2 regions of the Peribacillus simplex NBRC 15720 genome follow, and region 2 is predicted to be linked to the other one. Evidence: riboswitches for the same ligand, from Rfam matches in the RefSeq annotation. Region 2 holds a riboswitch; the other holds the start of a gene.
What was found. Region 2 has a riboswitch for FMN ahead of ribE (riboflavin synthase). Riboswitches for the same ligand answer to the same signal wherever they lie in the genome.
Positions count from the first base shown of each region.

Region 1: linked by a shared signal. The riboswitch ahead of BS1321_RS22370 (ECF transporter S component) and the one ahead of ribE (riboflavin synthase) in region 2 are both predicted to bind FMN.

Region 1 is NZ_CP017704.1:4,620,994-4,625,427, reverse strand. It holds gene BS1321_RS22380 (YpbB family protein) at 1-497, opposite strand, end outside; gene BS1321_RS22375 (ferredoxin) at 788-1,036, shown strand; gene BS1321_RS22370 (ECF transporter S component) at 1,177-1,758, opposite strand; FMN riboswitch at 1,921-2,057, opposite strand; gene serA (phosphoglycerate dehydrogenase) at 2,396-3,970, shown strand; gene BS1321_RS22360 (GerMN domain-containing protein) at 4,073-4,434, opposite strand, start outside.
Region 2 is NZ_CP017704.1:2,002,730-2,007,163, forward strand. It holds gene BS1321_RS09540 (DHH family phosphoesterase) at 1-321, opposite strand, end outside; gene ribH (6,7-dimethyl-8-ribityllumazine synthase) at 933-1,403, opposite strand; partial or broken gene ribB (3,4-dihydroxy-2-butanone-4-phosphate synthase) at 1,482-2,120, opposite strand; gene ribE (riboflavin synthase) at 2,139-2,777, opposite strand; FMN riboswitch at 2,923-3,053, opposite strand; gene BS1321_RS09560 (TspO/MBR family protein) at 3,257-3,985, shown strand; gene megL (methionine gamma-lyase) at 4,002-4,434, opposite strand, start outside.

The sequences.
Region 1 (4,434 bases), 2.6 Mb from region 2:
ATCAAGGCTCGATCCTGACGATTGGCATGTAAAAATTCCTTAACGAAGAATTGGATTTTGGGATTTCGTTGTATCGGATAAAAACGTCTTTCATTGTGGACAATATGGGATATGGTTTGAATGAGTAAGTTTAACCTTCCCCAGAAAACCGGGGTGATATTGTGATACTTCCAACCATTTATATACGTCGGAAATGGATTATTTTTAAAGTAATCGACTAACATTCCCTCACCTTGCAAACTAATTTCATATGCATCTGATTTATCCGTTAAATTAATCAAGTCATGCTTAAGTAAATGTTCAATGTTTTGATTTAATTGCTGACGGGTAAATCGAGGTATTGTCCCAAATATATCCGTTAACCCGAATAAATGGGCATCCTGGATTGTTTGTGACGATTTCTTCCCCTGCAGCATATGGTATATAGCATAAATGGAACGCTCGCCTTGAAATTTTTTTATTGCATATAGAATGATGGCCTGTAGATAATTATTCATGGGACTCACATCCTTGCTTCATTTAACCAATAAACCCATTGTAACAAAAAACTGCAAAAATCGCCGTTATTATTGCTGAATACAAGGGAAATTATGTGACTAAATGACGAACCAAGGAAAGAACCAAGTTAATTATTTCAATGTTTTTTGTTGACATTCAGCTACATGATAGTCATTATCAATACAATTTCTATTGAAAAGTTTGGCATTCGGTCTTACAATAAGAAAGAGATAATAATCTGAAATAAAAAGATTATCAGTTGTTAATCAACTTAGGAGGGGTTATATTCATGGCTAAATTTACTATTGTGGATAAAGAAACATGCATAGCTTGTGGAGCTTGCGGAGCAGCGGCACCAGATATATATGATTACGATGACGAAGGGATTGCATTTGTTACCCTTGACGATAACGAGGGAATCGTTGAAATTCCAGATGTACTAATAGATGACATGATGGATGCATTTGAAGGATGCCCAACGGATTCTATTAAAGTTGCTGACGAGGCATTTGACGGAGATGCACTAAAGTTCGAATAGAGGTACAAGCCATTTTCAATCGAGAATGGCTTTTCTTTTTGCCAAAGTCGCATTACATGTTCTCATACAAAAATTATATAGACATAAAAAACAACCGAATATGGATATCCGGTTGTTTTTTATGTCTATCGTCAATGCCTTTAAGCATTTTTATATAATGTTTGCTTATTGATCCATGTCTGTAATTTAATGAACAGCAACATGAATACAGATGTGATGAGCACGCCTTTTATCACGTTAAAAGGCAAGATTGCCGTAGTAACGAACTTTCTTGACTCGGGTGCCGACATTGCATCCCATCCCATAAAGAATGTATAAGCCGGTAAAAAGACAAAATAGTTTAAAACACTCATGAATACTGCCATGGAAACTGTCCCCGCAAGTAAAGCGAACGTCATCCCTTTTTTTGAATTGATTTTCTGAAAAACATAATAAGTTGGCAAGACGAACAGTATTCCGGCTATAAAGTTAGCGATATGCCCCACAGGTACAGCAGTCAAGGTCCCTGTCATGACTAAATCCAATAGGTTTTTAATGAACTCGACTAGAATTCCAGCCATCGGACCGAAAATCAATGCCGCCATCAGTGCTGGTATGTCGCTAAAATCAACATTGAGAAAAGGCGGGAATCCTGGAAACGGGAAATTTAAAAGCATCAATAAATAAGAAATGCTTCCCATCATGGCAAGTGTGACCGTTTTTTTCACTTTGTTCTTTTTCATAGTTCTCTCTCCTTCTTTTCCGATCTACCTGAAAAAGAGGTTAGGGTTCCAAAATGTTGATGCTCAATAAAAAACCTTTAATTCCAATAGAATTAAAGGGATAAATTAAAGGTTACATCAAACAAACGTTCAGCAAATAACTGTTGAAACGCACTCAGGAACCTCCATCTTCTCCCATCCAGACTATACTGTCGGCTTTGGAATCACACCAAATCCTGCCTTGTAAGGCTCGCGGGCTTAGAAGAAGAGATTCCTTCATCACCGCCGGTGGGGAATTGCGCCCCGCCCCGAAGATAGACCTATAAAATTTTTTATACTTCCCATTATATCTGAAATCCCTTTTTTTTGATAGCATTTTTTCTCAGTTGATGCTTTTAGAATGAATATCGATCGTCACAGTGAATGGCTTAAAACACATAGTGATATACAAAATGTCAATTCTAACTAATGAAAATTTTTTTTGTATTGCGTAAACTAAGACGAAGCCATTTATATCGCGACATTAAACAATTGATCAGATGATAATCTTTTTATTAAGCGCTTACATACAGATAAGCCAAATTGACATAAACAGCATTTCAATTGTAAAATTAACTGAAATTTAAGATAATTCTTTTCCCTAGGAAGGTGTTTAGACGTGTATCGGATTTTAGTAGCAGACGCCATTAAACCAGAAGGACTCGGACCGCTATCAGAGGCATCCAATATTCATCTCATTCAGAAGACCGTAGAGGAAGCTGCAAACGAACTTGATCAGATCGATGCAATTCTTGTGAGAAGTGCAACGAAGGTTTCGGAAGATTTAATGAACCGTATGCCGCAGTTAAAAATTATAGCACGCGCCGGTGTCGGTGTTGATAACATAGACATCCCCGCGGCTACAAAACGCGGGATTGTCGTGGTTAATGCACCTGACGGCAATACTATTTCAACAGCTGAACATACATTCGCCATGATGGCTTCATTAATGCGCCACATTCCGCAAGCTTATGCTTCACTGAAGAATGGGGAGTGGAAACGTTCTTCATATACGGGAACTGAACTTCGTGGTAAAACATTAGGTATAGTTGGCTTTGGACGTATCGGAGGGGAAATTGCCAAACGTGCTAAAGTGTTTGGCATGGATGTCATTGTCTATGATCCGTTCCTGACTGTCGATCGTGCAAAGAAAATGTCCGTAATGGCCCTGCCATTAGATGAATTGCTTCCTAAAGCAGACATCATTACTGTTCATACACCACTAACGAATGAAACTAGAGGATTAATCAATAAAGAAAAACTGCTTACCTGTAAAAAAGGGGTTTATGTACTGAACTGCGCCCGTGGTGGAATTCTAGACGAAGATGATTTATATGAAATGTTAGTTGAAGGACATGTTGCAGGGGCTGCACTGGACGTTTTCGTCGAAGAACCTCCAATTGGCCATAAACTCCTTGAACTGGATAGCGTCATTGCTACACCGCATCTAGGTGCTTCCACAAAAGAAGCCCAATTAAATGTTGCCGTACAGGTTGCCCAAGAAGTATTGACCTATTTCGAAGGAAATCCAGTCTCAAGTTCAATCAACCTTCCAGCCATATCTAAAGAAGTGTTTGAAAAGGTACAGCCATTCTATCAACTTGTTCAGCAAATGGGATCCATTGCTTCTCAGTGCATGAATGAAGGGATTCAGGAAATCTCCGTTACGTATGCAGGGGAATCATTGGATTTCGATACAGCAATTCTTACAAAAAGTCTAATCTCTGGCTTTTTCAGATCAAGAGTTGATGCATCAGTCAATGAAGTGAATGCCTTGTTGATCGCAAAAGAGCGTGGCATAACCGTTGGTGAAAAAATCTCTGCGGACTCTTTAGGTTACTCGAATTTGATCAGCCTTAAAGTAAAAGGTGATAACCGTGAATTAACAATCAGTGGGACCTATATCGAAAATTACGGTTCTCGGATTGTAAGTTTGAATGGTTTCAAAATCGACTTTCATCCAGAATCGAATTTACTTTATATCCAGCATACCGATAAACCTGGTGTAATCGGTAACGTAGGTAAGGTCTTAGGTGATCACGGAGTGAATATCGCCACCATGCAGGTTGGCCGAAAAGAAGCTGGCGGGGAAGCCATCATGGTTTTGAGCTTTGATTTACCATTAGAAGACAACATGAAACAATTTTTAATGGAAACAGAAGAAATTACATTCATGGCCCGTATTTCATTATAAGAAGAAAAAAGTGCCCGTAAGCGCGGGCACTTTTTCTATGAATGCAAGGGGCTTATACCAACCATAGACTGGGTGTTTTTAACGCACCATCATATAGTTGCATCAATTCACTTGGTTCGGTGCTTTGGGCACCAATATATCTTCAGTTAAATTCAGCTGGCCTACCTCTTCAATAGGAGCATTTTCAAACTTCACTTTTTCAAAACCAAAATCCTTAGCTATGAAGAGTATGGCTTCTAAAGCTTGAAGGGATTCCTCATTATTTTCAATGGCAGCTTGATCTGATAATTGAATGATCACAAGATCTCCATCAGAGCTTATCCTTTCCCATTTCAGGTCATGCGGGATTGCAGGTGAAATCCCCTCGATGTCCGCCTCCCCTTTTCCAGCTTGCAGCGCCTCCTCAAAGTCCTGATAACCCATATTGCTTGGAACAAGGAACCTTGGGGAGGTCTTATCCCTTT
Region 2 (4,434 bases):
TTTACCATCTTCCTGTTCGACAGTTACAGATGCCCAATCATGTTCGTTCAAATGCAGTGCTGACTTATGATGATCAATCAGCAGCGCCTTGCCTCCATCTTCCACAAACTGAGTAATCATTTTTTCGTTATCTTCATCAACCGATAGATCAGTAACGATCAATGTATCTTCAATCTTAGCCTGCTCAAGAAATACTCCTACATTCTGATTAAGGCGACCAATCGAATTATAACTAACCACTACTTCTTCTCCGAATGCCAGCTTAGCTACAATGCCGCAGCCGACTCCATCTAAATCATTATGTGTAAAGAGATGGTACACACAAACCCCTCCTAATAACTAATAAATTTACTTTTCCCTAAAGTCATGAATTTCAATTGCAATCTTTACAATTGTAGCATAATCATATCCGCATATTTTAACATGCTTCCATTACGTGATGCTTTTGTTCGGTTTTTTTTTCGAAAATCCCCTAATGATTCTTTATTTCCCATAATTCTTACCACTTGCGCCCTCTCCATCCTTCTAAGTTTGATTGGAGTCGCATCCATAAACGTCGCGTTGTTAGAATTGGAAATGAGCCAGAAAGCAGAAATCAAACAATCGGCCATGCTTGATAAGATCACCCGGTCCGTTAAAGGATTGACCGTTTTTTTATGGGCTTCAAGAAAACGTCCATACTAGAAGGGAAAATATCCGAGGAAGTGCACAGCAACAAATGAAATTGCCAATGTAGCTTTCATCATAGAAGAGAATGCCGCTTCCTTTGTAGAGGTTGCGGTGAGTGTCGAAGGTCAGCATTGCTAATCGATCAAATGGTTAGGAACTTTACGAACTCTGAAGAATTGCTTAATGGTTTAAGAAAGTTAACATGATCCGGCACATCAAAAAAAGCCGCAGGAATGTAATCCCTGCGGCTTCCTTATGTGAAATCACTGTTCTATCAATTTTCCAAGGTTGGCCATTTCAATGGCACTAACAGCAGCTTCATAGCCTTTGTTACCTGATTTTGTTCCTGCACGTTCAATGGCTTGTTCAATATTCTCAGTTGTCAGCAAACCGAAGATAACCGGTACACCTGTTTCCAATGAAACGGAAGCCATGCCTTTAGCTGCTTCATTACAGACATAATCATAATGTGAAGTGGCACCCCTGATTACCGTTCCAAGACCGATTACTGCATCATATTTACCTGTATTCACAAGTTTCTTAGCAATTAACGGAAGTTCAAAAGCACCCGGGACCCACGCGATGTCAACATCATTCTCATCAACGCCATGACGCTTAAGGCCATCCAATGCCCCTCCTAAAAGCTTGCTTGTGATAAACTCATTAAATCTTCCTACCACGATACCGACTTTCAATCCTGATCCGATTAATTGTGCTTCAATAGTTTTCCCCATGTCCAATTCCTCCTAATTTTTAAAAACAATATCATTTTTTTATGTTAAGATTTAATTCCTTAAAACCCTTCAAGCTTTTGGGATGTTCAGTTCAAGTTCCTGTTTCCCGATTGTATCATTTTGTTGAAGATACCGAATCAAATCGGCTATCGTAATGAATTTCAGGTTGAATTTATCAGCGATGACTTCTAAATCGGATACGCGGGCCATCGATCCATCCTCATTCATGATCTCACAAATGACACCAGCTGGAGCGGCACCGCATAACTTTGCCAAGTCCACCGATGCTTCCGTATGTCCTGCCCTTCTTAATACGCCGCCTTCTTTAGCGACTATCGGAAAAGTGTGACCAGGCCTTTGGAAATCTTCAGCCACCGAATCTTCATTAAGAAGCTCAAGGATGGTCAAGGACCTTTCAAAAGCACTGATTCCTGTAGAGGTGCTTTTATGATCGACACTTACCGTAAAAGCTGTGCCATGATGATCGGTATTTTCTCCTACCATAGGATGCAGTTTCAATTTCGCTGCCAGTTCTTCAGTGATGGTTGTACAAATCAAACCACGTCCATGAGTCGCCATGAAATTAATCGCTTCCGGTGTCGCCTTTTCGGCCAACACTACAAAATCCCCTTCATTTTCACGGTCTTCATCATCGGATACGATTACTACCTTTCCAGCCTTCAAATCTTCTATTGCTTCTTCTATTGTATGGAACATCATTACACCGCCCTTTTATTAGAATCCATGCTCTGCCAAAAACTCTAAATTCAGTCCTGGTTTTGGATTGCCATTTTTCATTTGATGTATTATATATTTCCCTATCATATCGTTTTCGATGTTAACTATATCACCAGCCGTTTTTTGTCCCAATATGGTGTCCTGATGAGTCAATGGAATCAATGATACAGTCAAAAGGTTCCTTTCAATCCCAAATATCGTCAAGCTCGTTCCATCAATGGCCACGGAACCTTTTGGAATGCAAAAAGTACTAAGCCCTTCTTCCAATTGGATTACATAATATACGGCATTTTCTTTCCGTTCTTTTTTTATGATTGTTCCGGTCCCGTCGATATGACCTGAAACAAAATGACCTCCAAACCTTCCCTGTGCACTCATGGCTCGTTCGAGATTTACAGGTGATCCCAATTTTAACGTCCGGATCGAGGAAGCTTTGACCGTTTCCGGCATCACATCGACCGTAAACAAACTTTTCGTGAAGGACGTTACCGTTAAGCAGACCCCGTTGACTGAAATACTATCCCCCAGATGCACATCTTCAAGGATTTTTTCAGAACGAATCGATAACTCCATACTGCTTTTTCCTTTTTTCAAGGAATGCACGGTACCGATATCCTCAATGATTCCCGTAAACATGTTTTTCCCCCTTTTATAAAATATAAAAAACCCCTTAGGATGACCTAAGGAGTTAGCAGGAGAAATGAGTGAAAAAAATTGTATACCTAAAAAGCCTAATATTTTCATTTCGAAAAATTAGGCGTACGTATACACTTGGGTTCCACACGTCCTTCTCCCATCCAGACTGTACTGTCGGCTTTGGAATCTCACCAAATCCTGCCTTTAACAGGCTCGCGGGCTTAGAATTTCTTCATCACCGCCGGTTGGGATTTTCACCCGACCCCGAAGGACTAAAATAATATGAATCTTTGAATATTTTATCACCATAAAGTGAAGATGTAAAATTTCTAACCTTAAATGGTTCAATTGTTACAGGAACTTCCTCTCTTTATGGAAAAATGACCCCCAAGTACCCCCGGTGTGCTCCAAAAAGGTTAACCAGGCTAAATATGTGGAATAAGCTTAGCAGGATCACAATTCATACAAGGAGGAAGCCCATGATTATTTCCATCATAAACTTGATTTTCTATCTGTTCGTCGTCACGATGAATTTTTTAGCCAATTCCCTGCCATTGAACGGCCAAACATCAGGAGAGATTTCCGATAAACTGGATGTCCTTTTCACTCCTGCCGGTTATGTATTTTCCATATGGGGCTTAATCTATTTTCTGCTCGCCATCTGGGTATTCAGGCAGTTTTTAAGTAAACATCAAAACAGCCCTGCTTATAAGGCATCCTTTCCATGGTTCGCTTTAAGCTGTGTCCTAAATGGCGCTTGGCTTTTGGCTTGGCACTACGAGCACTTTCTGTTATCCGTATTCATTATCATTGCTCTGTTTGTTACTTTAGTGGTCATTTATACAAGTATAAAAAAAGTGGAGCACACTACTTTCGACCTATTTCCGTTTTCCGTTTATACAGGCTGGGTAAGTGTTGCAACCATCGCTGACATTTCTTATTACCTCACCTATATCAAATGGGACGGTTTTGGGCTTTCCAGTTTAACCTGGACGATTGTCCTGCTGATTGCAGCAACAATCCTGGCCTTTGTCTTTGCAGGTAAAAACCGGGATTGGTGCTATCCACTCGTATTCGTTTGGGCGTTCATAGGCATCGGGATACGAAATATCGCCGCCTATCCGGTAATCACAGACATTTCTTATATCCTGGCAGCCATCACTTTTATCGTATCCATCACCATATTCATTAAAAATAGAAGGAACTGAATAAGGAATATGGTAGTTAAAATGCTTGCTGAAGATCTTGCCAGACGTCCTGCCAAGCTTCAAGGCCAACTGAGAGACGGACCAGTTGGTCACTGATGCCCATTTGTTCACGCGAATCTTCAGGAATGGCAGAATGCGTCATGGTAGCGGGATGCTGGATCAATGTTTCGGCATCCCCCAGACTGACAGCAATTTTGATAAGTTTCAATTTATTGAGGAATTCCTGTGCATTCTGTTTTGTGCCATGCAATTCGAAAGAGATAAGACCGCCGCCATGTTTCATCTGTTTTTGCATTATATAATGATCCGGTGAAGCATCATCACCTGGATAATATACCTTTTTCACCTTTGGATGTTTCTTAAGTTCATGAAAGATTGCCATTGCATTGTCCGAATGACGGTCCATCCTGACAGGCAAGGTCTTTAACCCCCGCAATAGTAACCAAGCA